Regions from separate parts of the Streptomyces sp. NPDC102462 genome, predicted to be linked through region 1. Evidence: riboswitches for the same ligand, from Rfam matches in the RefSeq annotation. Region 1 holds a riboswitch; each other region holds the start of a gene.
The links. A riboswitch is a leader RNA that binds a small molecule or an ion and turns the genes downstream of it on or off. The one in region 1 is predicted to bind cobalamin.

Region 1 (7,587 bases):
CGACCCGGACGGGCCGCCGTACCGGGCGGGTATCTCCGTGTTCGACGTGATGGCCGGCAACCACGCCGCGATCGGCATCCTCGCCGCGCTGCGGCACCGGGACGCGACCGGCGAGGGCCAGCTCGTCGAGGTGAACCTGCTGTCCTCGGCGCTGACCGGCCTGGTCAACCACAGCTCCGCCTACGTCGCCGGCGGCACCGTGCCGTACCGGATGGGCAACGCCCACCCCAGCGTGTTCCCCTACGAGCCGTTCCCCACCGCCGACCACGACCTCATCGTGACCGCCGCCAACGACGGGCAGTTCCGCAAGCTGTGCGAGGTGCTCGGTGCCCCCGCGCTCGCCGACGATCCGCGCTTCGCCCGCAACGCCGACCGCACCGCACATCGCGACCGGCTCCGGCCGCTGCTCGCCGAGCGACTGCTGACGCGCGGCGCCCACGAGTGGTTCGAACTGCTGGTGGCGGCCGGGGTGCCGAGCGGTCCGATCAACACCGTCGACGGCGGCTTCGCCATGGCCGAACGCTTCGGGCTGGACCCGGTCGTCACCGTGGGGGAGGACGACCGCGCGGTGCCCACCACCCGGCACCCGATCCGGTTCTCCGCCACCCCGGCCGCCTACCGGCTGCCACCCCCCGAACTGGACGAACACGGCGCGCAGTTGCGCGCCTGGCTGGCCGCGCCCGAGGAGAGCGACCATGGCTGACCCGACGACTCCCGCGGGCTACCCCACCGCCCTCGGCGCGTCCGACCCGAGGACCATCACCCTGCTCGGACACGACCTGGCCGAGGACATCATGGGCTCGGTCGGCTTCGGCGAGCTGGCGTTCTGGCTGGCCGCCCAGCGGCGGCCCACCCCCGGCGAGCGACGCGTCTTCGAAGCGGTGCTCGCCGCGCTGGCGGACCACGGATTCACCCCCACCGCCCTCGTCACCCGGCTGACCTATCTGTCCGCGCCGGACTCGATCCAGGGCGCGCTGGCCGCGGGGCTGCTCGGCGGCGGCTCACGCTTCCTCGGCGTCACCGAGGACACCGGCCGCTTTCTGCACGACGTGCTTCAGTCCCTGGCCGGTGCGCTGCCCGCCGACGAGGCGGGCTGGGACGAGGTGGCGCTGCGCGCGGTGCGCGAGCGGCGCGATGCCGGGCAGCTCGTCCCCGGGCTCGGGCACCATGTGCACAAGGAGGGCGATCCCCGCACCGCGCGGCTCATGCGGATCGCCACCGAGGAAGACCGCTTCGGACCGCATCTGCGGCTGTTCGCCGCCATCGGCCGGGTCCATCCCGCCGTACTGGGACGGACGCTCCCGCTCAACGGGGCCGGGGTGTGCGGCGCCGCGCTCGCCGACCTGGACCTGCCCCTGCCGCTGCTGCGCGCCTTCGCGCTGCTGGCGCGCACGGCCGGGCTGATCGGGCAGCTCGCCGAGGAACTGCGCCGACCGGTCGCACGGGAGGTCTTCCTGTCCGTCGACCGCAACAGCACCGCCGCCCCACCGGACCCCTACGCACCGCAACCGCTCACGGAGCGCCGGCGCGGCGGCTGACCGCCGACACCGCGCCGCGGCGCGCACCACCTTCCCGCACCCCGCATCCCGTACCAGGCTCCCGCACCCCATATTCGGCTCCCGCCCCCTCGCACTCGGCGCCCGGCTCTCGCAACCCGCGCCCCCGACCGCAGACCAAGGAGCAGCAACGTGTTCGTCGACGAGGACAACATCACCGAGCTGGCCGTTCAGCGCTGGGCCACCGCGCACTCCCCGCGGCTGGCGGAGCTGATGGGCGCGCTGGTCCGCCATCTGCACGCGTTCGCCCGGGGAGTGCGGCTCACCGAGGACGAGTGGGCGGCCGCGATCCGGTGGCTCACCGCGGCCGGTCAGATCTGCGACGACAAGCGTCAGGAGCTGATCCTCACCTCGGACGTGCTCGGGCTGAGCACGCTCGTGGTCCAGTTGAACAACCGTTTCGGGCCGGGGGCGACGCCCGCCACGGTGCTGGGCCCCTTCCACATCGACGGCTCACCGGCCGCAGCGCGCGGCTTCGACATGTCCGACGGCATCCCGGGAACCCCGCTGTTCGTCACCGGCAAGGTCACCGACACCGGGGGGCAGCCCGTCGCGGGCGCCGTGCTCGACGTCTGGCAGGCCGACGCCGACGGCGCGTACGAGGCGCAGCTCCCCGAGGTCGACGAGGCGCGCCTGCGGGCCAAGTACCGTACCGCGCAGGACGGCAGCTACTGCATCCGCACCATCGCACCGCGCGGGTACGCCATCCCCATGGACGGTCCGGTCGGCGAGCTGATCCGCGCAACCGACATCAGCCGTTTCCGGCCCGCGCACATCCACTTCCTCATCGACGAACCCGGCTACCGGAAGCTGATCACCCATCTGTTCCAGGCGGGCAGCGACTACCTGGACAGCGACGTCGTGTTCGGTACGAAGGACGCCCTGATCGTGCCGTTCACCGCACACCCGGCGGGCGGCGCGCCCGACGGAAGCCGCCTCGACACGCCGTACCTGCACGCCGAGTACGACTTCGTCCTCCAGGCCGGCTGACGACCCGGGCTCAGTCGAGGACCGCGACGGCCTCCACCTCGACCAGGTGCTCGGGTACGTCGAGCGCCGCCACGCCGAGCAGGGTGGCGGGCGGTGCGGGGGTGACGCCGAGGCGCGCCGCCGCCCGTTCGATGCCCGCCAGCAGCTGCGGCATCCTGTCGGCGGTCCAGTCCACGACGTGCACATTCAGCTTGGCCACGTCCTGGAAGGAGGCGCCGACCGCGGCCAGGGCGGTGCCGACGTTGAGATAGCACTGCTCGACCTGGGCGGCGAGGTCGTCCCTGCCGACGGTGACGCCGTCCGCGTCCCAGGCGACCTGACCGGCGATGAAGACCAGCTTCGAGCCGGACGCCACCGACACCTGCCGGTAGACGTCGATCTCGGGCAGTCCGCCGGGGTTGACGAGGGTGATGGCCATGCGTGCGGTCTCCTTGCGTCCTTCGAACCCGAGGCCCGCCGGCCCGGGGCCACAGCGGCTCGTGCTCTCTTGTGGTTACTCGGAAACCGTAGGAGAGTGGTCGCCGACATGGAAGAACGCACTTTTCGGTGACTGGGGAACCTCATGGTGACCAAACAACTCAAGGGCACGCCCGATGACGCGGACCTCACCCGCGCCGACTCCCTGGCGCGCGAGATCTTCTCGGACGTCGCGAACAAGTGGGCGTTCCTGATCATCGAGTCCCTTGGCGAACGCACCCTGCGTTTCAGCGAGTTGCGGGACGAGATCGAGGGCATCAGCCACAAGATGCTCACCCAGAACCTGCGCATGCTGGAGCGCAACGGCCTGGTCGAGCGGACCGTGTACCCCACCGTGCCCCCGCGGGTCGAGTACACCCTCACCGAGCCGGGCCAGGGCCTCAGGGCGACCGTCGACGGCATGTGCGCCTGGACCCACCGCTACTTCCACCACATCGAGACATCCCGAAGCCGCTTCGACTCCTGAGGCCCGAGCATGGATCGCCACGGTACGACCCCCACGACCGTCCCCGCCGGTGCCCCTGACGTGCCGGCCTTCTCCGTTCTGTGCGCACGGGCCCGGGCCCTCGCCGGGTCCGGACGGCGCGCGATGCTGGGCATCGTCGGCGCACCGGGTTCCGGAAAGTCCACGCTGGCCTCGCACCTGGCCGCCGCGCTCGGCCCGGACACGGCCGTCGTGGTGCCCATGGACGGGTTCCACCTGGCCAACGGCGAACTGGAACGGCTCGGCCGCCGGCAGCGCAAGGGCGCACCGGACACCTTCGACGCCGCGGGGTACGTGGCGCTGCTGCGCCGACTGCGCGAACCGACGGGGGAGTGTGTCTACGCCCCGCGGTTCCACCGCGAGTTCGAGGAGGCCGTCGCCGGCGCCGTCCCGGTCCCGGCCGTGACGCCGCTGGTCATCACCGAGGGCAACTATCTGCTGCTCGACGACGGCCCCTGGGCGGGTGTCAAGGCGCTCCTCGACGAGACGTGGTACGTCGCCACCGACGAGGAGACACGGCTGGACCGGCTCATCCAGCGGCATGTCGCCTACGGCAAACCCCTCGCACAGGCCCGGGCGTGGTCGCTGGGCACCGACCAGCGAAACGCCGACCTCATCGCGGCCACGCTGGACCGGGCCGACCTGGTGTTCGCCCCACCGCCCCTCGCACCGGTGCCGCACGGCACGGGTCAGGACGTCCCGTCCGGAGGGTGACCGTCGGGTGGCGGCGGATGCGGTCTTGGCCGCGCACGCGGCACGCGGTACGGTCGCTGCGACATCGACGACGGTACGACGGAAGCCGGTGGGAATCCGGCACGGTCGCGCCACTGTGTGCGAGCGCCCCCAGGCGCTCGTGAGTCAGACCCGTGGCCGTCGTCCTGTGCACCACCGAGAGGGGACGCGAACTCCCCAAGGAGGTCCGCCATGGCGCAGCATGTCGCCCGGCCGTCAGTCACCACCCCCTCCGTTCCCGCCGCACTGCCGCTGAAGGCGATAGCTCCCTGGGCGGTCTTCTTCGGCATCCTGATGCTGATCCTGCTCTACTTCGTCGGCGCCGAGCAGGGCGCCACCTCCGTGTTCAGCGGCACGGGCGTCCATGAATGGGTGCACGACGCCCGCCATCTGCTCGGCTTCCCCTGCCACTGACGCGAGGGGACGAAGCCCGCATGAACTCCGCAACCGTACGCGGCCTTCTCCTGCGGGGCATGCTCGCCGGCCTCGCGGCCGGTGTGCTCGCCCTGATCGTGGCCTACTTCCTCGGCGAGCCGAGCGTCGACAAGGCGATCGGCTTCGAGGACGCCCACGCCCACGAGCACGGCACGGAGGTCGTCTCCCGCTCCGTGCAGTCCACCGCCGGCCTCGCCACCGGTGTCCTCGTCCACGGGGTCGCCTTCGGCGGCATCGCCGCGCTCGCCTTCTGCTTCACCCTCGGGCGCGTCGGCCGGTTCGGGCCGCGGGCGACGGCGCTGCTGCTGTCCGGCGGCGCGCTGCTCGTCGTGTACGTCGTGCCGTTCCTGAAGTACCCGGCCAACCCGCCGTCGGTGGGCGACGCCGGCACCATCGGCAGACGGACCGCCCTGTACTTCCTGATGCTGCTGCTCAGCGTGCTCCTCGCGATCGCCGCCACCCTCCTGGGCAGACGGCTCGCGTCCCGGCTCGGCCCGTGGTACGCCACCGTCGTGGCGGTGACCGCCTTCGTCGTGGTGATCGGCCTGGCGTATGCGTTCCTGCCGGTCGTCGACGAGGTGCCGGCGGGCTTCCCGGCCACCTTGTTGTGGCGGTTCCGGCTGTCCACGCTGGCCGTCCAGGCCGTCCTGTGGGGCGGATTCGGCCTGCTCTTCGCGGAGTCGGCCGAGCGGCTGCTGCACCCGAAGCCCGCAACGGCCGCTACCGCGAAGGCGGTTCCGGCCGCGCACTGAGGCCGCGCCCGAGCCGTGCGCCCGGCCCGCCGACGGCCCCGGAACCGTCCGGGGCCCTCCGGCGGCGGTACCCGGCAACGGCGTCAGGCCGAGGCGCGCAGGTGCCGCCGTGCCCACTCCTCGAAGCCGGTGAGCGGGATGCCGAGGGCACGTGCGTATTCCGGGCGGGCCGGCTGGCCGGTCTCGTTCATCATGTCGTGCCCGGTGCCCATGGCGGGCATCCCGGCGGCGACGGCCTCCTCCAGGGTCATGTCGGGGGCGGTCAACTCCGTTCCGAGGACACGGGAGAGCGTCTTGGCGATGTCGCGCATCGTCAGATAGTCGCTCGCCAGTTCCAGTTCCACGCCGTCGAACCGCTCGGGTGCGGCGACGGCGGCGGCCGCCGCCCTGCCGATGTCGTCGACCGCCACCAGCGACAGCCAGGTGTCCGGCTTCACCAGGCTCACCAGACCGCCCTCGACGCCACGGGGGAACAGGAACGCCTCGGAGAGCAGGAAGTTCTCCATGAAGAAGCCCGGCTTGATGAGCGTCCAGTGCTCGAAGCCCGCCGCACGGACGCGGTCCTGGATCCCGGTCTTCGTGGAGTAGTAGGGCTCCATCGCGGCCCAGCGGCCCTGAGCCCAGCCAGGGCTCTGCGTGTGCTGTCCGGCGCCCGACACCGACGTGTGCACGAACTGCGGCACGCCGGCGGCAAGCGCGCCCTCGATCAGATGGACGGCCTGCGCGAACTCCCCTTCGAAACCACGTCCGTTCAGGTCGGGCATCTGCACCGAGAAGACGGCGCGGGCGCCTTCGGCGGCCCGGATCACGGAGTCGCGGTCGTCCAGGTCGCCGGTGACCAGCTCGGCACCGAGCGCTTCGACGGCCTTCGCCCGGTCGGTCGCCGGGTCGCGGACGAGTGCGCGGACGGGAACGCCCGCCGCGAGCAGGGCACGGGCGGTGGCGCCGCCCTGCCTGCCGGTGGCGCCGGTGACCAGGACGGGTGCGGGATCGGTCGGCACGATGCTTCTCCAATGCTGCCCATGGATTAAACGGCGGGGCCCGCCGCTTCTCCTCCGGTAAGATACGGAGGGCCCCGCCATTTAGCAACCTCCGAGGTGACACCATGCCCGTCCAGCGTGCGGACGCCCGGCGCAACTACGCGCGCATCCTCGCGGTGGCCGAGGAGGAGGTCGCCGCGCACGGCGCCGACGCGTCCCTGGAACAGATCGCCCGCACGGCGGGGGTCGGCTCGGCCACCGTCCGCCGGCACTTCCCCAGCCGCGGCGCCCTCCTGCAAGCGGTGTTCCACGAACGGATCGAGCACCTGTGCGCCCGCGCCCGTGACCTGGCCGGTGCCGCCGACAGCCGGGCCGCGCTGCTGGAGTGGCTGGCCGCCCTCACGGCGTACGCCGCATCCGCCCGGGGGATGGCGGCCGTGCTCACCCAGGAGCCGGCGGGCGACCCGGACGAGGGGCACGTCGACGCCTGCGCGGCCAGGCTCGCCGAGGCCGTCGACCCGCTGCTGCGCCGCGCCGCCCAAGACGGTGCCGTGACACCGGACGTGACGGTCGCCGACCTGGTCACACTGGTCACCGGGATCGCCCTGGCCACGGAGCACCATCCCGATCCCGCAGGCGAGGCGGACCGGCTGCTGGCCCTGACCGTGGCGGGAATCAGCCCACAACGGTGACGAGGGGAGGCGGAGGTCACGACCGACGACACATAGCAGCGCATACCGCGGAGCGCTCAGGTGTCCGGGGCGGCCGGTGAGTGGCCGAGCCGCAGGTTCCAGCGGCCGGACCGGCCGCTCAGTTCGGTCGCCGTCAGCGGGGGAACGTCAAGGCGCCAGAACGCCGTGACGGGCATGTCCAGCGCATGGACGACCGCCGCCCGCACCACCTCAGGCTCGACCACGGCGAGGGTACGGCCGGTGTCCGCGACGCCGGCCAGCCAGCGCGCGATCCGTCCGCACAGGTCCCGCACCGACTCGCCGCCGTGCGGCGCGGCGTCCGGGTCGCCGAGCCAGCGGGCGACCGCCTCCGGATCGGCGGCGCCCACCTCGTCCAGGGTGCGGCCCCGCCAGCGCCCCACGTCGAGACCGGCCAGCTCCGGCGCCGCAAGGGCGTTCAGGCCGAGCGCCGCGGCCGTCTCCCGGCAGCGCAGGCTCGGCGAGGTCAGA
Region 2 (7,587 bases), on a different contig from region 1:
CTGGTTGGCGGTGCGGTTGGCCGCGTCCTTGAAGGTCATCCAGCCGTTGCCGGTCTGCGCGAGGGTGCGCATCATACGGCCGTAGAGGTCACGGGCCGGGATGGTCTTCTTCGCGAGCCCGGCCGCCTCCGCCGCGCGGTAGGCGGCGTCGAACTCCGCGCCCCACAGGTCGACCAGCTCCGGCACGTCCGACGGGGAGAACAGCGACCACTGCCCGTCGGCGTCGACCCGGCGCATGAACTCGTCCGGGATCCAGTGGGCGAGGTTGAGGTTGTGCGTACGGCGCGCGTCCTCACCGGTGTTGTCGCGCAGCTCCAGGAACTCCTCGATGTCCGAGTGCCAGGTCTCCAGGTAGACCGCCGCGGCGCCCTTGCGCCGGCCGCCCTGGTTCACGGCGGCCACGGAGGCGTCAAGGGTCTTCAGGAACGGCACGATGCCGTTGGAGTGCCCGTTGGTGCCGCGGATCAGCGAACCGCGGGAGCGGATGCGGGAGTAGGCGATGCCGATGCCGCCGGCGTGCTTGGAGAGGCGGGCTACCTGGTGGTAGCGGTCGTAGATGGAGTCCAGCTCGTCCTTGGGGGAGTCGAGCAGGTAGCAGGACGACATCTGCGGGTGGCGGGTGCCGGAGTTGAAGAGCGTGGGGGAGGAGGGCAGGTAGTCGAGGCGGCTCATCAGCCGGTAGAGCGCGGCCACCTCGTCCACGGCGTGCATGGGGTCTCCCCCGGAGAGGACATCGGCATCACCGTCGGCGAGGCCGGCGGCCACCCGCAGCATGAAGTGCTGGGGCGTCTCGATGACTTGGCGGGTCAGGGGGTGCCGGAGCAGATAGCGGCTGTGCAGCGTGCGCAGCCCGAAGTAGCCGAAGCGGTCGTCCGCCGCGGTGTCGATCAGCGCGTCCAGCCGCTCGGCGTGCCGCCGTACGAAGGCGGCGGTGCGGTCGGCGATGAGCCCTTCCCGGTGCCCCACGGCGATCGACCCGGTGAACGAGGTGACGCCTTGTGTGGCGGCCTCGGCGCGGATGGACAGGGTCAGCAGCCGGGCGGCCAGCCGGGAGTAGGCGGGGTCCTCCGAGATCAGGCCGGCGGCCGCCTCGGTGGCCAGTTCCCGAAGCTCCGCGACGGCAGCGGCGTCGGACCGCGCGGACCGGCCGCGCAGCGCTGCGGCGGCGACCCGGCCGGGGTCGGCGTCGGGGAGGTCGGCGGTCAGCTCGGTCAGGGTCCGCAGCAGCGCGGCACCGGGGCCGTCGGTCTCCACCGGGGCCGCGGTCGCCTGGGCGGCTGAAGCCGGGTCGGCTGGCGCGATGGTCACGTGGGGCTCTCCCTCGCTCGGCACGGGGCCTTGCGGAGGGCAGGGGGCAGCACACGAGCGCGCACGGCGTCGCGTCCACCGGCCCATTCCACGAGGCCCGGACGTCAGAGCGCCCGGGCCGGACGGCCGGGCGCGCCGTCGGCAGGTCCTCGGACTGAAGCCTGCATGCGGGTATGCGGGCATACGCGCATGAGTACACCGTTGCGGGACAGTTCCGGATTCGCACCGGATTCCCCTGCGGCGACAGCGAACATGAGCATACATCTAGTGCCGGGCCGTGGTGGCACCCCCAGATGTTGTGTCGTACGTCAACGGGCCGCCGTTGCCGGGTTCGGCATCGGCGGCCCGTCGCGGGGCGTGCGCGGTTGCTCCCGCGGGTGCCCGGCGCCTGTGCGGGGGCGTGTTTTCAGTGCCCGGCGCCCGTGCGGGGCGTGCCGTCAGTGCCCGGCGCCCGCCGTCGCGGGCGGAAGCTCCACCTGGACGCCCGCGTCGCCCGCGTCGGCCGTGTAGTCCTGCGGGCTCGTCTCGTCCACGCCCTCGGGAGCCTTCAGGGCCTTCAGGACGAAGGTCAGGACGACGGTGACGAGGACGTTGAGCACGAACGCCGTCATGCCGATGTAGCCGATCTCACCGATCCCGGGGATCTCCTTGGCCGAGCCACCGAAGTGCTTCTGCGTCGGTGAGGCCACCCCGTAGGCGGCGACCGTGCCGTACACCATGCCGACCGCCCAGCCCGCGAGCAGTGCCCAGCGGTGGAACCAGCGGGTGAACAGGCCGCCGACCAGGGCCGGGAAGGTCTGCAGGATCCAGATGCCGCCCAGCAGCTGGAAGTTGATGGCGACCGTCTTGTCCATGGTCAGCACGAAGACCAGCGCGCCCACCTTCACCAGCAGCGACACGATCTTGGAGACCCGGGTCTCCTGATGGGCCGTCGCGTGCGGGTTGATGAAGTCCTTGTAGATGTTGCGGGTGAACAGGTTCGCGGCCGCGATGGACATGATGGCCGCGGGCACCAGCGCGCCGATGCCGATCGCCGCGAACGCCACACCCGCGAACCAGTCGGGGAACATGTCCTCGAACAGCTGGGGGATGGCCAGCTGGCCGTTGGAGACCTTGACCCCGGCCGCGATCGCCATGAAGCCGAGCAGTCCGAGCAGGCCGAGCATCAGGGAGTACAGCGGCAGGATCGTGGTGTTGCGGCGGATCACCTCACGGCTGCGCGAGGACAGCGTCGCGGTGATCGAGTGCGGGTACATGAACAGCGCGAGCGCGGAGCCGAGGGCCAGCGTGGCGTACGTCCACTGGCCCGCCTCCGGCGGGGCGAGCGCCCCGCGCGGCGCGCCCGTCGCCGGATTGGTCTGGGCGAAGGCGTCGCCGGCCTTGGCGAAGATGTCGTCGAACCCGCCCAGCTTGATCGGGATGTAGATGATCGCCACCGCGATCACGATGTAGATCAGCGTGTCCTTGACGAACGCGATCAGCGCGGGTGCCCTCAGGCCGGAGGAGTAGGTGTACGCGGCCAGTACACCGAAGGCGAGCAGCAGCGGCAGGTCCTTGACGAACCAGTTGGTGTTCTCGCCGCCGCCCACGCCCATCACGTCGAGGACCGCCTGGATGCCGACCAGTTGGAGCGCGATGTAGGGCATCGTGGCGAGGATGCCGGTCAGCGCCACCGCCAGCGACAGCCCCTTGGAGCCGAACCGGCCGCGCACGAAGTCCGAGGTCGTCACGTAGCCGTGCCGGTGCGAGACCGACCACAGGCGGGGCAGGAAGGTGAAGATCAGCGGATAGACGAGGATCGTGTAGGGCACGGCGAAGAACCCGGCCGCGCCCGCCGCGTAGATCGCCGCCGGGACGGCGACGAAGGTGTAGGCCGTGTACAGGTCGCCGCCGAGCAGGAACCAGGTGATCCAGGTGCCGAACGACCGGCCGCCCAGGCCCCATTCGTCGAGGCTGTGCTCGTTCTCGGCCTTGCGCCAGCGTGCGGCCAGGAAGCCCATGACCGTGACGGCCAGGAAGAAGAAGACGAAGACGCCGAGCGCGACGCCGTTGACGCCGTCGTTCATCGCGCGCCACCTCCGCCCTGGGTCCGGCGGGCGCGCTGGTCACGCTGCCACAGCTTGTAGGCGATCATCGTCAGCGCGGTGGAGAGCAGCACCCACAGCATCTGGTACCAGTAGAAGAACGGGATCCCGATGAACGTGGGGTCGATCTTGGCGTAGGAGCCGACCCAGAGCATCGCCACGAACGGTGCGACGAGGCACAGGGCGATCACCACCCGTACCGGTGTGACCACCGGTGGTTTCACTTCGGACGCGTCTGGCATGTCTGGGCTCCGTCCCCTCACCGATCACCTGTTGTAACGCGCAGGCAATGTAGGTGACGGTGCCGATGAATCGGAAGTACCCATCCGTATTTCGGTCGCAAACGGCGCTCTCGGTGACGGCGCAAGCCCTCGCCGGGGTCCGGTTCCTGGCGGTCCGTGCGCATCCGCTCGGAATTCCCGGCGGGACGGTGCCGCCTCGGGAGGTCGCTTCCGGATGGGCGCGACAGGGCGTTCGCGGGCCGACCCGCCCGCCAACTGCCGTACAGACCAGGGCGGTCCGGGCAGCCCATGCGGTCCGCCGGCCGCATGCCGCGCCGTCTCCCGTCGCGGCTCGCGCGAGGATCGGCCCGTTCTGGGCGGTGATCTCCGAGGCGGCGCAGGGCGCCTGGCCCAGGGTGGCCGGCGCCGGGCGGCTGAGGTGCCGCATGCACACCCGCAACGCGTCCAGGACGACGATCGCGACCGGCAGGGCCCAAGGGCCGGGCCGCCTAGTCCTGCGGGCGCTTCAGCCGCGCGACGAACTTGTAGCGGTCCCCGCGGTAGACCGACCGCACCCACTCCACCGGGTTGCCGTCCTCGTCCAGCGAGTGCCGGGAGAGCATCAGCATCGGCAGGCCCACGTCCGTGCCGAGCAGGCCCGCCTCGCGCGGGGTGGCCAGCGAGGTCTCGATGGTCTCCTCGGCCTCGGCGAGACGGACGTCGTACACCTCGGCGAGGGCGGTGTACAGGGACGTGTACTTGACGAGGCTGCGGCGCAGCGCCGGGAAGCGCTTGGCGGACAGATGCGTGGTCTCGATGGCCATCGGCTCGCCGTTGGCCATGCGCAGCCGCTCGATGCGCAGCACCCGGCCGCCGGCCGTGATGTCGAGCAGTTCCGCGAGCCGGTCGTCCGCGGTGATGTACCCGATGTCCAGCAGCTGTGAGGTCGGCTCCAGACCCTGGGCGCGCATGTCCTCGGTGTAGGAGGTGAGTTGCAGCGCCTGGGAGACCTTCGGTTTGGCGACGAACGTGCCTTTGCCCTGGATCCGTTCCAGCCGGCCCTCGACCACCAGCTCCTGCAGGGCCTGGCGGACGGTGGTGCGCGAGGTGTCGAACTCGGCGGCGAGCGTGCGCTCCGGCGGAACCGGTGTGCCCGGCGGGAGCGTCTCCGTCATGTCGAGCAGGTGCTTCTTCAGGCGGTAGTACTTGGGCACGCGCGCGGTACGGACGGTCGTCCCACCCTCGTTCTCCGCACTGCTGACGTCGGTGCTCATGTTCTGCCTTCCCGGCTCCGGGTGCCGAAAGCGACCGACATCCCATCGGCCACGGGTCACATCGTGGCACGGCTTCGTGTGACGGGAGGCCACCCGAACGGTCCGTGATCTCCTCTGTATACCGTCGCGACCCCCGTTGGTCTAGTCCATAGGGCCCCTTCGGGAGGCCTCGATACGGCCGAAGTGGTCCGTCCGATCTGTCGCTTGCGGAATGAAAGGTCTCTGCATATCTCGGTCGCATCACGGACGCCTGGAGCCTGCGTGAACGCCTTGACAGCTCTATTGGTCTGGGCCAAGCTCCCCGTACTGGTCTACACCATTGGTCCAGGTCCCGGCCCCATGGGCGGTACACAGCGCTGACGCGCGCCGCGGGGAGGCAGGGGGGTTTGTGGCATCCCTGAGGAGGGTGGCGTGAAGCGCAGGCTGATAGCCGCGATCGGTATCGCGGGCATGGTCGTCTCCATCGCGGCGTGCGGCAGCGACAGCAAGGACGACGGCGGTTCGAGCAAGGGGGCGGACGCCAAGGAGCTGACCGTCTGGCTCACCGTCGACGCCCAGAACAACTGGCCCGATCTGGTGAAGGCCGCCGACGCCGCCGTGCAGAAGAAGCACCCCGGCATCAAGATCAAGCACGAGTACTACGGCTGGCCGGACAAGAACACCAAGCTGGACGCCGTCCTCGCCACGGACAACGCCCCCGACGTGGTCGAGATGGGCAACACCGAGATGCTGGGCTACATGGTCAAGGGTGCCTTCGCCCCCATCGACCCCGCCCAGTACGACAACTCCGCCGCCTGGCTCGACGGCCTCAAGGCCTCCGTGACATACGAGGGCAAGTCCTACGGCGTGCCGTACTACGCCGGCGGCCGGGTCGCCAACTGGCGCAAGGACGTGGCCGCTTCGGTCGGCGTCAAGACACCCCCGAAGACCTACGCCGAGCTGACCTCCGCCCTGGACAAGATCCAGAAGAAGCAGGGCGACAAGTTCAGCGCCTGGTACCAGCCCACCCGCGACTGGTACGCGGCCATGTCCTTCGTCTACGACGCCGGCGGCTCCATCGCCAAGGAGGAGGGCGGCCAGTGGAAGGGCAACCTCTCCTCGCCCGAGTCCGTCAAGGGCCTCACGGAGTTCAAGAACGTCGTCGACCGTTACATGCACGGCGACAAGACCAAGGACGAGTCCGACCGTTACATCGTCTACGGCCAGGGCAAGTCCGGCATGATCTTCGGCGCCGCCTGGGAGGGTGCGACCTCGGCGGACCCGAAGAACGACAAGACCGGCAAGCTCAAGGACAACCTTGAGAACTTCGTGATGCCCGGCCCGTCCGGCAAGAACATGCCGGTCTTCCTCGGCGGCTCCGACCTCGCCATCCCGGTGAAGTCCAAGGCCCAGGCCGTCGCCGCCGAGTGGATCAACGCCTTCACCGGCCCGGAGGGCCAGAAGGGCCTGATGGCCAAGGGCAACCTGCCCAACAACAAGACGGACCTCGCCACCCTGAAGGACGACCCGGCGACCGCCGTACCCGCCACCGCGGCCGAGTCCAACTGGTTCGTCCCGATGGCCCCCGGCTGGGGCCAGGTCGAGAAGGCCCAGGTCCTGCAGACCATGCTGCAGAACATCGGCACCGGCAAGAAGACGGTCGAGGCCGCCGCGAAGGAAGCGGACGCCGCGATCGACAAGGTGATCAACACCAAGTGACGTGAGCGCAGGGCCCCGTGGACCCCGGGGGAGTCCGGGGGCGGGGGCCCTGCTTCTCGTACGGCCGCGCGGGTCCGGCGCCGCGCGGCCCTCCGGGACCCGGACTCCGCACCCAGACCCGTCCTCCGGGACCGGGCCTGCGTGCGGAACCCCGGTTTCCGTACGGGGATGTCGGCTTCGTACGACCAGAGGGACCGCTGAGGAGCGCGCGATGAGTGCCGCAGACACGACCACCCCCGCCACGGTGCCGCCGCCGCGGCAGGCACCACCACCGGGCGGCACACAACGGCCACGCGGAAAGCGCACGTCCGGCGGCGCGGGCACCCCCTGGCTGCTGCTCGCCCCCTGCCTGGTGATCCTCGCCCTGGTCATGGGCTATCCGCTGGTCCGCCTGGTCACCCTGTCCTTCCAGAAGTTCGGGCAGTCCCAGCTGTGGGGCTTCCAGCCGGCCGAGTCGGTCGGGTTCGACAACTTCTCCGAAGTCCTCGGTGACGGCGAGTTCTGGCAGGTCGTGCTGCGCACGATCATCTTCGCCGCCGGCTCGGTGATCTTCACGATGGTCCTCGGCATGCTGGTCGCCCTGCTGCTGCAACGGGTCTCCGGCTGGGTGAAGACCCTGATCAACATCGCGCTGGTGGCGAGCTGGGGCATGCCCGTCATCGTCGCCACCACCGTCTTCAAATGGCTCTTCGACGCCGACTACGGCATCCTCAACGCGCTGCTGAGCAGGCTGCCCGGCGTCGATCTGATCGGTCACAACTGGTTCGCGAGCGGGCCGGAGGGCCTTGCCGTGATCATGCTGCTGGTGGTCTGGGGCGCCGTGCCGTTCGTCGTCATCACGCTGAGCGCGGGCCTCACCCAGGTGCCCAAGGAACTGGAGGAGGCCGCCCGCCTCGACGGCGCGGGCGCCTGGGGCGTCTTCCGCTATGTCACCCTGCCCATCCTCAAGCCGATCATCGTGATGCTCACGACCCTGTCGGTCATCTGGGACATGGGCGTCTT
Region 3 (7,587 bases), on a different contig from region 1:
CCGTCACGGCCGGCCCGGCCGCGAGCAATGCCAACACCGTAAGTCTCGCGAGTGTGTGACGTGCACGCCGTCTCCGCGCAGGCGAAAACGGCCCCTCCCAGTGCGATCTCACAGCCCCACCCCATGTATCACACAAGCATCACAATGATGGAGGCGATCATAACGGGGCGGATAAGCAATAAATCAAGAGTGGCATAGATCACACTGGGGTAATTCAAGCCACCATTCGAAGAGAGAGCGGGATTCAAAGGCCGGCAATTTCGAACAACACATTGAACACACAGTTTTTCAGAACTGAATAGCAGGTGAATGCGAGTCGTCCGAATATGGACAGCAGTCGGCGGCCGTGGTGAGGCCGCCGCGTTGTCATCCCCCGGCGGTGCCGTCCCAGCCGGTGGTGGTCAACCAGTCGCCGAAGGTGGCGAGTTGTGGGTGCAGGGCGCGCAGGGCCTGTAGGTCCCGGTCGCGGGAGAGGAGGTCGCGGTCCTGGAAGAACGCGAACATCGCTGCCAGGTCGTGGCCGATCCCTGGTAGGGAACGGCTGAACTCGTCCAGGTCCACCGCCCGGTAGACGCTCGGCACACCGGTCGCCTTCTCGAACGCCGCCGCGATCTGGTCACCGGTGAGGGCGTCGGCGGCGATGCGCAAAGTCCGGCCACCCCAGTCGTCCCAGTGGTCGAGCTGGTGGCGGGCGAAGAAGGCGATGTCCTCCAGCGCGATCAAGGGCCAGCGGCCGGCCTCGCCGAGTGGCAGGGCGAACACAAGGCCCTCACGTCCGTCGGGCAGCCGGGCCGGCTGCGGGGCCAGGCTGTAGAGGTTTTCGAAGTATGGCGCGGTCACCAGGACGGCGACGTGCCGCGAGTACCAGCCGTCGGTCTCCTGCCGCATAGCCTCTTCGGAGCGCTCCAGCGCGATGTGGGCCTCCACCGCGGCCTTCGCGTCGTAGTGCGGGACCGGGATACGCCCGTCGGTGAGGACGGCGGCGTTGTCCAGTGACGACCAGACGAACCGGTCCACCCCGGCCTGCTGTGCCGCGCGCAGGGCCCGTAGCCCCTGTGCGTGCTCCTGTCGAGGGCTGGCGGTGGCGAAGAAGTCGGTATTGCAGAAGACCTGGTCGACACCTTGGAAGACGGCCTTCAGGGACCGCTCGTCGTCCAGGTCACCGCGGACCGGCCGAATGTCACCGGGGGTGTTCTCGACGAGGGCACGGGCCCGGTCCGACGACGGGTCGCGGGTCAGCACCCGCACGACGGTGCCGGTCCGCGCGGCCAAGGCCCGGACGACCCGGCTGCCCATGGCACCGGTGCCCCCGACCACGAGTGCGGTCGTCGACGTCACTGCGCCACCTCCAGCACGAGCTTGCCGCGGGTGCGGTTGGTCTCCCCCAGCCGGTGCGCCTCGGCGGCCTGTTCCAGGGCGAAGCTGCGTTCGACCTCGACCCGGACCCTGCCGGAGTCGACCAGGTCGGCGATGGACGTCAGAGCGGCGGCGTCCGGCTCGACCAGCAGCGGGCTGGTGCGCACACCCGCCTGTCCGGCCGCGGCGGCCAGGCCGTCCGAGACACCGCCCGGGACGGAGACGATCAGGCCGCCGGGCCGGGTCACCGGCACCGATCGCACGTCGGTGTCATCTGCGGCGCCGATCAGGTCGATGACGACATCGACCTCGCCGGTGGCCTCCTCGAACCGCTGCCGGGTGTAGTCGATCGTCTCGTCCGCGCCCAGTTCCCTGAGCCAGGTGTGCCGGGGCTCGCGGGCGGTCGCAATCACCTCGGCGCCAAGGTGTTTGGCGAACTGCACCGCCAAGTGCCCGACACCACCGGCCGCGGCGTGTACCAGCACCCGCTGCCCGTCGGTGACGCGCGCCGTGTCGACCAGGGCCTGCCAGGCGGTGAGCGCCGCGAGCGGCAGAGCCGCGGCCTCGACATGCGAGAGCGAGACCGGCTTGCGGGCGAACTGGCGGGACGGTGCCGTGACGAACTCGGCGTAAGCGCCGGCCGGGCGCGGGAACCACGGCATGGCATAGACCTCGTCGCCAGGTGCGAGCGTGGTCACACCGAAGCCGACCTCCTCGACGACGCCGGAAACGTCCCAGCCGAGGATCAACGGCAGCGTCTGCAGCCCGGCCATGCCGTGGCCCGCACGGGTCTTCCAGTCCACGGGGTTGATTCCGGCGGCGTGCACGCGTACCAGCACCTCGGTCGGCAGCGGCTCGGGGCGCGCGACCCGGCCGGCGGTCAGCACTTCCGGTCCACCGAACTCCTTGACGGTGACGGCGCGCATCGTCTGCTCGCTCATACGTTCCTCGCTCATATCTGCTTCGCATGTTCTTCAGCCCGGGGCCAAAGGCCCCGGGCATGTGCTTCAGCCTCGCCGACTCCCAGGGACGTCGTGAGTGGCCGGGCAGCCACCTGTCGTACCATTCCAGCCATGCCACATCGTGTCGCCGTTCTCGCCCTCGACGGGGTCATGCCCATGGACCTGGGCATCGCGGCCCGGGTGCTCAACGAGGCCACCGATCCGACCGGGGCACGGCTCTATTCCGTGACGACCTGCTCGCTCGGCGGCCGGCCGGTCCGTACGAGCGAGGGCTTGCGGATCGTCGTCGACGATGACGAATCGCTCCTGGACGGTGCGGACACCGTAGTGATCGCCACCCAGGAGCCCGACGAACACCTGCTCGCCACCGGCGAGCTGCCCGCCCGGCTGGCCGCGGCCTTCTCCCGAATCGGATCTGAAACCCGCATCGTCAGCCTGTGCACATCGGCGTTCCTGCTCGCGGCGGCCGGCCTGCTGGACGGACTGCGGGCCACCACCCATTGGGCGCTGTGCGACCAGTTCACCCGGCTGTTCCCCGACGTGGAGGTGGATCCGGACGTGCTGTTCGTCGACAACGGACGCGTCCTGACAGCTGCCGGCGGGGCTGCCGGCATCGACCTGTTCATCCATCTGGTCCGCAGGGACCACGGCGCGGCCGTGGCCACCTCCGCAGCGCGACGATGCGTGGTGGCTCCATGGCGCGAAGGCGGACAGGCACAGTTCATCGAGTATCCGGTGCCGAAGGATGCCGACCGTTCCACCTCGGCCACCCGCCAGTGGGCACTCGGCCGGCTGGCCGAGCCGCTCACGCTGCAGGACATGGCCCGCCACGCCCACATGAGTGAGCGCACGTTCACCCGACGGTTCCGTGCCGAGGTGGGCACAAGCCCCCTCCAATGGCTGCTGCAAAGCCGTCTGAACCAGGCACGCGGCATGCTGGAATCCAGCGACCTGACCGTCGCGCGGATCGCCACAGCCTGTGGCTTCGGGAACCCCGTCGCGCTGCGCAAGCACTTCCACACCCACCTCGGCCTGTCCCCACTGGCCTACCGCCGCGCCCACTGCGCCCCAGAACCGGCCAGGGCGGAGCCTCTTCGGATGACGTGAGCCTTGGACGAGGACTCCCCGCTGTCCTGCCTGCTCGTCGGCGCGGGCCGTCCCGGTCGGCGCCGAGTTGCGGTGGCCGTGACCGCCGCCGGGATGCCGTTGCCGGCGACGATGAGGGCGACGGGTCTCGGCACGCGCTGATCCGGTCCCTGGACTCCTGTGCGGGGCCGGATCAGCCGGCAGTGTCAGGGTTGGCAGGTCGGCGCCGGAGGGAGGGAGCGGGCGACGATACTCCCTCCCCCGGCGGACGGATGTCAGCCTGAGGCCGCGGAGAGTTCCCCTCGAAGGGCGCGAGCCGCAGTCACAAGGTTCTCCAGCGAGGCGCGGGTCTCGGGCCAGCCACGGGTCTTCAGCCCGCAGTCGGGGTTGACCCACAGCCGCTCGGCGGGGATCGCCTCAAGTCCCTTCCGCAGCAGGGTGGCTGCCTCGACTGCGCTCGGCACGCGGGGAGAGTGGATGTCGTAGACGCCTGGTCCGGCCTCGCGCGGGTAGCCGTGGGCGGCGAGTTCGCGGGCGACCTGCATGTGGGAGCGGGCGGCTTCCAGGCTGATGACGTCGGCGTCGAGGTCGTCGATGGCCTGGACGATGTCGCCGAACTCGGCGTAGCACATGTGGGTGTGGATCTGGGTGCCGGGCCGTACGGCGCTCGTGGTGAGCCGGAACGCCTCCGTTGCCCACGCCAGATACGCGGCGCGGTCGGCGGCCCGCAAGGGCAGCGTCTCACGCAGCGCCGGCTCGTCCACCTGGATCACCGAAGTGCCCGATGCCTCCAGGTCGTTCACTTCGTCGCGCAGGGCGAGGGCAACCTGCCGTGCGGTGTCGGCGAGGGGCTGGTCGTCGCGGACGAAGGACCAGGCGAGCATGGTGACCGGCCCGGTGAGCATGCCCTTGACCGGCCGTGAGGTCAGGGATTGGGCGTACGTCGTCCAGCGCACCGTCATCGGCTCGGGCCGCGAGATGTCACCGGCGAGGATCGGCGGGCGGACGTAGCGGGTGCCGTAGGACTGGACCCAGCCGTGCTGCGTGGCGAGGTAGCCGGTGAGCTGCTCGGCGAAGTACTGGACCATGTCGTTGCGTTCGGACTCGCCGTGCACCAGGACGTCGAGGCCCGCCTTCTCCTGGAAGGCGATCACCTCGCCGATCTCCGCCTTGATGCGCTCCTCGTAGCCGGACGTGCTGATCCGTCCGGCGCGCAGGTCGGCGCGGGCGGTGCGCAGTTCGGCGGTCTGCGGGAAGGAACCGATGGTCGTGGTCGGCAGCAGCGGCAGCCCGAGGCGGGCACGCTGGGCGCCGGCGCGTGCGGTGTACGGCTGCGAGCGGCGCGTGTCGGTGTCGGTGACCGCGGCGGCCCGGGCCCGTACGGCGGGGTCGTTGGTGATCGGTGAGCCTGCCCGGGAGGCCAGATCGGCGCGGTTGGCGGCCAGTTCGGCGGCGATGGTGTCGGTGCCCTGGGCGAGGCCCTTTGCGAGGGTGACGATCTCGGCGGTTTTCTGCTGCGCGAAGGCGAGCCAGCGCAGGATCTGCGGTTCGATGCCGCGTTCGACGGCGGCGTCGAGAGGGACGTGCAGCAGGGAGCATGAGGCGGCCACGTCGACCCGGTCCGCCAGGCCCAGCAGAGTGCCGAGTGTGGACAGTGACTTCTCCAGGTCGTTCACCCAGATGTTGCGTCCGTTGACGACGCCGGCGACCAGCCGCTTGCCGGGCAGTCCGCCGACCGCCGCGAGGTCGTCGAGGTTGGCGGCGCCGGCCTCGGTGAAGTCCAGGGCCAGACCCTCCACCGGCGCCTGGGCGAGGACGGGCAGGGCCTCGCCGAGCCGGTCGAAGTAGGAGGCGACCAGCAGCCTGGGCCGGTCGGTGAGAGTGCCGAGGTCCCGGTAGGCCCGGGCGGCTGCGTTGAGTTCGGCCCGTGTGCGGTCCTGGACCAGGGCGGGTTCGTCGAGTTGCACCCATTCCGCGCCGGCCGCGCAGAGGTCGGCGAGCGTCTCGGCGTACACCGGGAGCAGGCGGTCCAGCAGGGTGATTGGCTCGAAGTCGGCGGGTACGCCGGGCGCGGGCTTGGCCAGCAGGAGGTAGGTGACCGGACCGACCACGACGGGCCGGGCCGTGAGGCCCAGCGCCAGGGCTTCCTTCAGCTCGGCGACCTGCTTGGTCGTATCGGCGGCGAACACTGTGTCCGGGCCGAGTTCGGGGACCAGGTAGTGGTAGTTGGTGTCGAACCACTTGGTCATCTCCAGTGGCGCGGCATCCTGGGTGCCGCGGGCCATGGCGAAGTAGCCGTCGAGGCTGTCGGCTTCGACGGCGGCCCGGTGCCGCGTGGGGATCGCACCCACCATGACGGTGGTGTCCAGGACGTGGTCGTAGTACGAGAAGTCGCCGGTCGGGACCTCGTGGATGCCTGCCTCGGCGAGCTGCCGCCAGTTCGTACGGCGTAGCTCGGCGGCGGTGCCCTGGAGGGCGTTCGCGGTGACGCGGCCCTGCCAGTAGCCCTCGATGGCCTTCTTCAGTTCCCGGCTCTGTCCCTGGCGGGGGTAGCCGTACACGGTGGCCCGTGCTGCCGCGGCTGCGGACTTGGTGGTCACGGAGATCTCCTTCGCGAGATGATTCCCTGAGGTCCCGGCGACGGGACGAGAGCGCGAAGGGGTGACGGAACCAGGCGGAGGCGACCTCGCGCGGCATGGCGCGGTCGTCCGCCCGGTATGTACGCCGACCCGCCCACGAGGTCACCGGGATGTCCGCGCGCGGAGTGGTCCGCACACGGGCAGGTGGCAGGTCTTCGGACTCACGGGCACGCCCTCCTTGTCCGGAGGACACCTACTGGCCGTCGCTTCCCAGACCCGGTACGTCGGATCCAGTGCGTATGACGGCGGTCGTTCCCGCTCACCGCTGCGGGGCAGTCCCGGATTCCCACCGGGTTCCCTCTTACGACGCATCCCGCCTGGCGGACGGGGCGAACCAGCTGCACGGGCCAGCGTAAGGGGATGGCCGCGAGTCCGGAGGCTTGCGTCCATCATTCGGATGGTGAGTCGGCACACGCGGGAGACAGGTTTGAAGCGGGCGGAGGGCGGAAAGCCCCGCACACGCGTCTCCCGCCCTTTCAGAAAGCCCCCTGCCGCCTTCCGTTTCCTGGTGGCTCGGTCCGGCCGCGTATGCCAGCGGAGGAGCGATTGCTTGTGCATCCGCTCCCTCGCCGACCCACAGGGCGATGAACAGCGCGGCGGTCGCTTCCAGGAGTCCGCACATTCGAGACCGCCGCCGGACGCGGGCTCTCAGCGCCCCGGCCGCAGGCGGCGCAGTAGGCGGGCCCACCGGCGCGGCCCTGTGCCCCGGGGCAGCAGGCCGCGAGCGCGCAGGTGCGCCGTGAAGGCCGCCGCGTCGGCGTGCGGCCCGCCCGGCGGGCGCGGCCGTCCCTCGGCGTACCCGGCGAAGAGCCGGGGAATCTGCTCCCCCAACGCCTCGGCCACGTCCGGCAGATGGGCCGCCACCACCCTGCGCCGCTTGTCCAGCAGCGCACTCTCCTGCACCCGCAGCCGGTCCGGGTCGAAGCCCTCCGGGGCCGGGCCGCCCGCGACCAGGGCGGCCAGCAACTCGGCCTGGCGCCGCGCCAGTTCCTCGCGCGCGGCCCCTGCCCCGGCCGCCGGGGGCTCAGCGGGCATCGCGGGCCTCCCGTACGGTCCGCCGGATGGCGGCGAGTTCGGCGGCGAGTTCGTCGTCGCGCGGGTAACTGCCGTCCCGCTCCAGCAGCACCCCGGGCGGGTCGGTGCGGCGGGCGAGTTCTGCGAGGACGTCCAGCACCGGTCCGGTCACCGGGTGGGTGTGGGTGTCGTGCCACAGGCCGTCGCGCAGCACTCCGCCCGCGACATGGACGTACGCCAGGTGTTCCAGCGGCAGCGCGTCCAGCACCGCCACCGGGTCGACGCCGAGGTTGACCCGGGCGGTGTGCAGGTTGGCCACGTCGACCAGCAGCAGCACCCCGGTCCGCTCGACCAGCTCGGTGAGGAACTGCGCCTCCGTCAGCTCGTCCCCGGGCCAGGCCAGGAGCGGCGCGATGTTCTCCAGGGCCAGCGGCACGGGCAGCTGCTGCTGGGCGATCCGGACATTCTCGGCCAGGACGTCCAGCGCCGCCCGGGTACGCGGCACCGGCAGCAGATGGCCGCTCTCCAGC
Region 4 (7,587 bases), on a different contig from region 1:
GACGATCGGCTGCCCCTCGCCCAGCAGCGCCCGGGTCCGCCGGCGCGCGGGCAGCAGGGCGATGGCCCGCGTCAGGACCCACGAGATCAGACAGGACAGCACGACGGCCGCCAGAATGCCGGCCTTCGCCTGTTCCAGCCGCTGCCCGTGGAAGGCGAGCGTGGCGATCAGCAGCGCCACCGTGAAGCCCACACCGGCGAGGCTGCCGCCCACGGCGACCGCGCCCCAGCCCACCGCCGGGCGCAGCCGGCCCCGGCTCACCCGCGCCGCCAGCCAGGTGGCGCCCAGGATGCCGGCCGGTTTGCCCAGGACGTAGCCGCAGACGATGCCCAGCGTGACGGGTGAGGTGAACGCCGCCGCGATCCGGTCGGCGCTGATCGTCAGGCCCGCGTTGGCCAGCGCGAACAGCGGCACGATGACATGGCTCGTCCACGGGTGGATCATCCGCTGCAGCCGCTCGTTGGGCGAGAGGGCGGAGGCCAGACCGCGGCGCAGGGTGCGTTCCAGTTCCGGCGTCGGCTGTTCCCGAAACCCCCGGAACAGCCGGGTGACCCGCTCCAGGGCGTGCCGCTCGGCCGGATGCGCGTACGTCAGCAGCCCCATGACCAGGCCGCTGACCACCGGGTCCACCCCCGACCGCAGCAGCGCGCCCCACAGGGCCACCCCCAGGACCGCGTACACGCCGGTGATCCGGACCCCGGCCGCGCGCAGTGCGAGAAGCAGGGCGAGGACGCCGAGCGCGACGCCCAGCGCGGTGAGGCTGACCGTGCCGCTGTAGGCGAGGGCGATGACGACCAGCGCCACGAGGTCGTCGGTGACCGCGACGGTGAGCAGGAAGACCCGCAGACCGCCCGGCAGCCGGGAACCGAGCACGGCGAGCATGCCCAGGGCGAAGGCCGTGTCGGTGGACATGGCGGCGCCCCAGCCCTGCGCCGAGTCCAGTCCGGCGTTGAAGCCGAGGTAGATCGCGACCGGGACGAGCATGCCGCTGACCCCGGCGACCACGGACAGCACGACGCGGCGCCGCTCGCGCAGTTCCCCCACGTCGACCTCGCGGCGGGCCTCCAGACCCACGACGAAGAAGAACAGCGTCATCAGGCCGCTGTTCACCCACTCGCGCAGCTCCAGGGAGAGATCGGCCGAACCGATCGTGAGCGACATGTCCGTCCGCCACCACGACGCATAGCCGCCGGGGGAGACGTTGGCCCAGACGAGGGCCACGATCACCGCGCCGAGCAGCACGGCGGCGCTGCCGGTCTCGGTCCGCAGGAAGGTGCGCAGCGGGCTGCGCGGACCCGCGCCGCACGCGGTCTGTCCGGTCATGGACACGGCCCCGGACGGTGCGGGACCGGTCGGCTCTGGCGGCACGTCGTGCACCCGCATCCCGATCAGTCGACGAAGACCCCGGCCGGGTCGATGGGCGGGAGCCGGCCGGGCGGGGACGGCCGTCCTCCTGGACGGGTACGCGGCACCGGAGCCGAGGGCGGAGCCGGATGCCGTCGCGTGCGTGACAGTTTAGTGAGGGGGCCGGCGCGGGGCCTGGAATCGACGGCGGGCCTGCTCCCCGCGGGTGAGCAGAATTTGCGTCGCTGTGCAACTATGGAGGGGTGCCGGAAGCCCGGAGGACCGGGTGCACGCCGACCGAGGAGGAGGTGAGCGACATGGATCGCAGCAGCAGTAGTCCGGGCCGCGCGAGGCCCCGCATCCCCATGTCCCCCCGCTCCTCGGGCACCCGGTAGCCCCCCGCCCCGCACGGCGGCTGCCATGCCCTCGACCTGCCCCGCCGCGACGGGGAAGGGGAGGTACCCATGGCGAACCCGACCACCTTCGGCCCCGCCCTCTGCCGCGCCGCCGGTGCCGCCTCCTGCGTGGTGCCGGGCAGCGGCTTGTCCGGCGCCGCGGGTGCCCGTGGCCTCGACACGACCGCCCCACCGCGGTGTTGGGCCGCCGGCAGTCGGGGTCTGTGGCGCGATCTGACGCTGCCGCGTGGACTGCCGATGTCCCGTGGGCTGTCGGCGGCGCGCGACGGCGCCGTGCCCGCCCGTGTCTGCCGCAGCGGTGACCCTGTCCGTCGCCTGGAACGGCTCATCGCGCGGCTCGTCCCGGAGCCCGGAGTGCGGGATGCGTACCGGCATCCGGACCACGGCCCGCTCGGCACGGCACGGGAGGCGGCGGCATGAACGACCTCGAAACCCAGAGCGCACGCCGCACCGTCCGCCGCGCCGCCCGGCGCCTGGCGGAGGACGCACCCAAGCTCGTCGTCGGCTCCGCGGACGCCTACCGGACCGGCCTCGCCACCCGCGCCGCCGACCTGCGCCGGGCCGTGCTCGCCGCCTGGCTCACCGGCGTGCCCGAGCACGTCATAGCCGCCGACGGCGGACTGTCCCCGGCCGTCGTGCACGAGTGGATCTGCGCCGGGACCCCGCCCGTGGACCCGGAGGACGGACCGGGGTGAGGCACGACGTCCCACCCGGGCCGGAGCGCCGGGTGTCAGCAGGCGGCCCGGCACACCGATGCCGGCATGGCCGACGTGGCGGACGCGGGCGCTCGGCCCGGGGACGGGGCCGGGTCCTGGCGGCCGGGCGATCTTGGTAGCCTGGCCGGGCCAGTCGTGCCACATCCGAGGCCAGGGAATCCGGTGCGAATCCGGAACTGACGCGCAGCGGTGAGGGGGACGGGCAGGGCACACCAAGCCACTGGGAGGGGTTCGGGCCGGCCGCGAGGCCGGTGCGGGGCCGTACCGGGAAGGCGCCCCGTCCGGACGAACCCGAGTCCGAAGACCTGCTGGCACCTCCGCGCCCCGTGCGCGGAGGACGTCCGTAGGCCAGGCTCCGCGTACGAGCCCCGACACCCGAGGCAGGCCCGTGTTCCGTTCCCCGTGCCGTCCCGCCCTGCTGTTGCTCACCCCGGCGCTGCTGCTGACCGCGTGCGGCGGCCCCGGCGGATCCGCCCCCGACTCCGGCCGTTCCGCCGCCGGTTACCCCCGCACGATCGACAACTGCGGCCATCCGGTCACCCTGGCGTCGGCCCCCGAACACGCCGTCTCCCTCAACCAGGGCAGTACCGAGATCCTGCTCTCCCTCGGTCTCGGGGACCGTCTCGCCGGCACCGCCACCTGGACCGACCCGGTGATGAAGGGCCTGGAGAAGGCCAACGCGTCCGTGCCCCGGCTCGCCGAGAACAACCCCTCCTTCGAGAAGGTGCTCGACGCCGAACCCGACTTCGTCACCGCGTCTTTCGTCTCCACCCTCGGCCAGGGCGGCGTCGCCACCCGCGAGCAGTTCGAGAAGCTGGGCGTGCCCACGTACGTCTCCCCGTCCGACTGCGCCGCCGGAAAGGACAACGACAGCGGCGGCGACGGCTCCCGCAGCGCCCCGCTCACCCTCGACACCGTGTACGGCGAGATACGCGACCTGGCCCGCGCGTTCGGCGTCGACGAACGCGGAGACCGGCTCGTCGCACGTCTGAAGGAGCGGGTGCGGGCGGCCACCGACGGCCTCGACGCCTCCGGCGTCTCGCTCATGTACTGGTTCGCCAACTCCCAGTCGCCCTACCTGGCCGGCTGCTGCGGCGCCCCCGGCGCCATCACCCGGGCCGTCGGCGCGTCGAACGTGTTCTCCGGCACCCACGAAGAGTGGCCCCAGATCAACTGGGAGACCGTCGCCGACCGCGACCCGGACGTCATCGTCCTCGGCGATCTGACCCGCAGGTCCCAGACGGCCGAGAGCGCCAAGGCCAAGATCCGCTTCCTGGAGAGCGACCCCGCCACCCGCAATCTCACCGCCGTCAGGAAGAAGCGGTACATCCTGCTCAGCGGGCAGGCCATGAACCCGTCCATCCGCACGGTCGAGGGAATCGAACCGGTCGCCGCCGGACTGCGTGACCTCGGGCTCGTCAAGTGAACCTCCGCGCCCCGCTGTTGACCGCAGGCGGGCTGCTGGCGGTGACCGCGTCGGTGGCGTTCGCCGTGACCATAGGCCCCGCCGACATCTCCACCGCCGACGTCTGGGCCTGCGTCGCCGCCCACCTCGGCTTCGGGGACAGCCAGTTGGCGCCGCTGCGGGACGGCATCGTATGGAACCTGCGCATGCCCCGCACCCTGCTGGCCGCCCTCTGCGGCGCGGGCCTCGCGGTGTGCGGGGCGGTGATGCAGTCCCTGCTGCGCAATCCGCTCGCCGACCCGTTCGTGCTCGGGGTGTCCTCCGGGGCGTCCACCGGCGCGGTCGCCGTGGTCGTGCTCGGGGTCGGCGGGGGAGCGGTGTCGCTGTCGGCGGGCGCGTTCGCCGGTGCCCTGCTCTCCTTCGGGCTCGTCCTCGTGCTCGGTCACACCCTGGGCGGCGCCCCCGACCGGGTGGTGCTCTCCGGCGTGGCGGCCATGCAACTGTTCTCCGCGCTCACCTCGTTCACCGTCCTGACGTCGGCGGACGCGGAGACCACGCGAGGCGTGCTGTTCTGGCTGCTCGGCTCGCTGACCGGCGCCGGCTGGGGCGAGGTGCTGCTGTGCGCCGTCGTGCTCGCCGCCGTGCTCGTGGTCTGCCTCGGGTACGCCCGCACCCTGGACGCGTTCGCGTTCGGCGAGGACGCGGCGGCGGCGCTCGGTGTGCGTGTCGCCCGCACCCGGCTGGTCCTGCTGTGCGCGACCGCGCTGCTGACCGCGACACTCGTCAGCTGCACCGGGGCGATCGGCTTCGTCGGCCTGGTGCTGCCGCATGCGGCCCGCGCGCTCACCGGTTCCGGCCACGCCCGGCTGCTGCCGGTCACGGCACTGGCCGGAGCCGTCTTCCTGGTGTGGGCGGACACCGTCGCCCGTACCGTCATCGATCCCCAGGAGGTGCCGGTGGGCGTGGTGACGTCGCTGATCGGCGTACCGGCGTTCGTGGCCGTCCTGTACCGCGGACGGAGGCGGACATGACCGGCCCGGACCCCACGTCCGACCGGGTCCCCACGTCCGACCGGGACGCCCCGCCCGGTCTGCGCGCGGAGCGCGTCACGCGCCGCATCGACGGCCGGATCATCGTCGACGGCGTCACCCTCGCCCCCCGGCCCGGGCAGACGATCGGCCTGCTCGGCCCCAACGGCAGCGGCAAGTCGACCCTGCTCAGGCTGCTCGCCGGAGTGCTCGCGCCCACCGCGGGAGTCGTCACCCTGGACGGCCGCCCGCTGGCCCGGGTCGGCCGCCGGGCCACCGCGCGGCGCATCGCCACCGTCGAACAGCACGCGCACACCCAGACCGAGCTGACCGTCCGGGACGTCGTCGCGCTGGGCCGCATCCCGCACCGGCGGGCCTGGGCCGCGGCCGGTGCCGACGACGCGCGCGGTCGCCGACGCACTGGCCCGCACCGGGCTGACCGAGCGGGCCGGCCAGTTCTGGCACACGCTGTCCGGCGGCGAGCGCCAGCGCGCGCAGATCGCCCGCGCCCTCGCCCAGCAACCCCGCGAACTGCTGCTGGACGAACCCACCAACCACCTCGACATCCAGCACCAGTTGGACCTGCTGGACCTCGTCGCCGACCTGCCGGTCACCACCGTGATCGCGCTGCACGACCTGAACCTCGCCGCGATGTACTGCGACCGGCTGCTCGTCCTGCGAGACGGCCGGGCGGTCGCGGAAGGCACCCCCTCCACGGTCCTGACGCCCGCCCTCATCGAGCGGGTCTACGGCGTCCGTGCCGAGGTCACCCAGCACCCCGGCCACCCGGTGATCCGCTTCCTGCGCCGGCCGACCCGCGCTGCGGACGGGCCCGCCTGACCGGATACGGCACCGACGGTGGTGTGGTCTGGATCACATGGGGTGAGTTGAGTGTGTGACGGGGACAGGATCCGTACCCAGGAGTGACGACCGATGCCCTGACCCGAGGATGAGGCGCCATGACCGCAGGGTGGTGTTCTCGCACGGTACGGGCCGCGCTGTTCGCGGCCGTCTGTGTGCTGCTCGCCGCCCTGGGCCACGTTCTGATGTCCGGTCGCCATGTGCCCGCAGGGGCGCTGGCCGCCGGGGGCGTCGCGACCGGTGTGGTGGGCTGGTGCCTGGCGGGCCGTGAGCGGGGGCCGGCGCTGATCGTGACGGTGGTGGTCGCCGCCCAGACGGCGCTCCACTCGGCGTTCACCCTCGCCCAGCGGGCATCCGGGGACCCGGGGACCTTGGGCGTGCACTCCATGGGCGTGAACCCCATAGGCGTGCAGCCCATGGGCCTCACCACCATGGGTGCGGGCTCTATGGGCCCGGACGCCATGGGCACGGCGTCCGTGGGCAGGGGCCCCATGGATATGGGCTCCATGGATATGGGCGAAGCCCCCATGGTGCCCCACATGGGGTTCGGACACATGGACGTGCTCCACATGGCCGCCGGGCACATGGGCCTGGGCCCCATGGATCACCTGGATCACCTGGGCCATCCCGCCGGCACCTCAGCGTTCGGCATGCTCCTCGCGCATCTGCTGGCCGCCGTGCTGTGCGGCCTGTGGCTGGCCCATGGCGAGCGGGCCGCCTTCCGCGTCCTGCGGGCGGTGGCCGCCAGGCTCGCCGCTCCGCTGCGCCTCCTGCTCACCCCGCCCGGCACCCCGGACGGCCCGCGTGTCCGTGTGCGCCGCCTCCGCTCCGTCCGGGCGCCGCGGCTCCTGCTTCTCGTGCATGCGATCACCACGCGGGGTCCGCCCACGGGAACCGCTGTCGTCTGACGACAGCCGGTTCCCCGGGGCTGCCCCTGCGCTCCCCGGGTCCCGGCCGTAGGCCCGCGTGCGCCGTGGCGCCCCGGGACGCGGCCGTCTCCCCGCACACCGGAACATGCCGGTCCGCCCGTGCTCCCGCGCGTGTGTGGCCGGATCCGGACGATCCGAGAAGGACACCAGGTGATTGCTTCCGCCCTGCCCGCCTCGCGCGACGCGAGCGCCGCCCCACCGCACGGTGACGAGTCGATCACCGCCCGGGCGCTGGCCGCCCGCGGCGGCGATCCCCGGGCCGTCGAGGACTTCGTGCACGCCCTGCACCGGGACGTACGGCGCTTCGTCGCCCACCTGTGCGGCGATCCGCAGGCCGTCGACGACCTGGCGCAGGACACCTTCCTGCGCGCGCTCGGCAGTCTGCACCGGTTCAAGGGGCGCTCGTCGGCCCGGACCTGGCTGCTGGCCATCGCCCGGCGCGCGGTGATCGACAGCCACCGGCACGCCGCCGCCCGGCCGCGCCTCGCCGACGTACCGGACTGGCCGCTGGCCGTGGAGCGGGCGCAGCCCCGGCATCTGCCCGGTTTCGACGACGGTGTCGTCCTGCTGGATCTGCTGGCGGCGCTGCCCGACGAACGCCGGGAGGCGTTCGTCCTCACCCAGGTGTATGGGCTGGCGTACGCGGAGGCGGCCGAGGTGAGCGACTGTCCCGTGGGCACGGTCCGCTCGCGGGTGGCCCGGGCCCGGGCCACGCTCGTGGACCTGCTGACCGATGACGACGCCTCCGCCGCGGCGGCGACCTGACCCCGGCCGGCGCCGTGTGCCCTCCCCCTGGGTCCTGCCGTCAAACTCCCGTCGTTCGCCCGGAGGGCGGGCGGGGGTTTGACGACAGGGCCTAGGCTCAATGCCGGTGACTTAGGTGGTGTT

Region 2: it holds a riboswitch for cobalamin, as region 1 does, so the genes downstream of both, ACIRFL_RS06955 (ribonucleoside-diphosphate reductase subunit alpha) here and ACIRFL_RS28015 (CbtB-domain containing protein) in region 1, are expected to answer to the same signal.
Region 3: it holds a riboswitch for cobalamin, as region 1 does, so the genes downstream of both, metE (5-methyltetrahydropteroyltriglutamate--homocysteine S-methyltransferase) here and ACIRFL_RS28015 (CbtB-domain containing protein) in region 1, are expected to answer to the same signal.
Region 4: it holds a riboswitch for cobalamin, as region 1 does, so the genes downstream of both, ACIRFL_RS38460 (ABC transporter substrate-binding protein) here and ACIRFL_RS28015 (CbtB-domain containing protein) in region 1, are expected to answer to the same signal.

Annotation. Positions count from the first base shown of each region.
Region 1 is NZ_JBIWKB010000037.1:48,239-55,825, reverse strand. Features, by position in the region: gene ACIRFL_RS28045 (CaiB/BaiF CoA transferase family protein) at 1-703, shown strand, start outside; gene ACIRFL_RS28040 (citryl-CoA lyase) at 696-1,538, shown strand; gene ACIRFL_RS28035 (dioxygenase) at 1,689-2,546, shown strand; gene ACIRFL_RS28030 (RidA family protein) at 2,557-2,964, opposite strand; gene ACIRFL_RS28025 (winged helix-turn-helix transcriptional regulator) at 3,109-3,489, shown strand; gene ACIRFL_RS28020 (nucleoside/nucleotide kinase family protein) at 3,499-4,221, shown strand; cobalamin riboswitch at 4,256-4,396, shown strand; gene ACIRFL_RS28015 (CbtB-domain containing protein) at 4,432-4,653, shown strand; gene ACIRFL_RS28010 (CbtA family protein) at 4,674-5,426, shown strand; gene ACIRFL_RS28005 (NmrA/HSCARG family protein) at 5,510-6,427, opposite strand; gene ACIRFL_RS28000 (TetR/AcrR family transcriptional regulator) at 6,532-7,098, shown strand; gene ACIRFL_RS27995 (histidine phosphatase family protein) at 7,155-7,587, opposite strand, start outside.
Region 2 is NZ_JBIWKB010000005.1:209,912-217,498, forward strand. Features, by position in the region: gene ACIRFL_RS06955 (ribonucleoside-diphosphate reductase subunit alpha) at 1-1,308, opposite strand, end outside; cobalamin riboswitch at 1,457-1,579, opposite strand; gene mctP (monocarboxylate uptake permease MctP) at 1,746-3,374, opposite strand; gene ACIRFL_RS06965 (DUF3311 domain-containing protein) at 3,371-3,634, opposite strand; gene ACIRFL_RS06970 (GntR family transcriptional regulator) at 4,123-4,887, opposite strand; gene ACIRFL_RS06975 (extracellular solute-binding protein) at 5,299-6,585, shown strand; gene ACIRFL_RS06980 (carbohydrate ABC transporter permease) at 6,797-7,587, shown strand, end outside.
Region 3 is NZ_JBIWKB010000063.1:36,931-44,517, reverse strand. Features, by position in the region: gene ACIRFL_RS36145 (LamG-like jellyroll fold domain-containing protein) at 1-37, opposite strand, end outside; gene ACIRFL_RS36140 (NmrA/HSCARG family protein) at 367-1,338, opposite strand; gene ACIRFL_RS36135 (NADP-dependent oxidoreductase) at 1,335-2,297, opposite strand; gene ACIRFL_RS36130 (GlxA family transcriptional regulator) at 2,430-3,425, shown strand; gene metE (5-methyltetrahydropteroyltriglutamate--homocysteine S-methyltransferase) at 3,680-6,004, opposite strand; cobalamin riboswitch at 6,172-6,397, opposite strand; partial or broken gene ACIRFL_RS36120 (NADP oxidoreductase) at 6,555-6,691, opposite strand; partial or broken gene ACIRFL_RS36115 (DUF692 domain-containing protein) at 6,692-7,587, opposite strand, start outside.
Region 4 is NZ_JBIWKB010000075.1:71-7,657, reverse strand. Features, by position in the region: gene nhaA (Na+/H+ antiporter NhaA) at 1-1,323, opposite strand, end outside; gene ACIRFL_RS38470 (hypothetical protein) at 1,809-2,180, shown strand; gene ACIRFL_RS38465 (hypothetical protein) at 2,177-2,455, shown strand; cobalamin riboswitch at 2,590-2,804, shown strand; gene ACIRFL_RS38460 (ABC transporter substrate-binding protein) at 2,865-3,902, shown strand; gene ACIRFL_RS38455 (FecCD family ABC transporter permease) at 3,899-4,912, shown strand; partial or broken gene ACIRFL_RS38450 (ABC transporter ATP-binding protein) at 4,909-5,749, shown strand; gene ACIRFL_RS38445 (hypothetical protein) at 5,869-6,678, shown strand; gene ACIRFL_RS38440 (sigma-70 family RNA polymerase sigma factor) at 6,850-7,464, shown strand.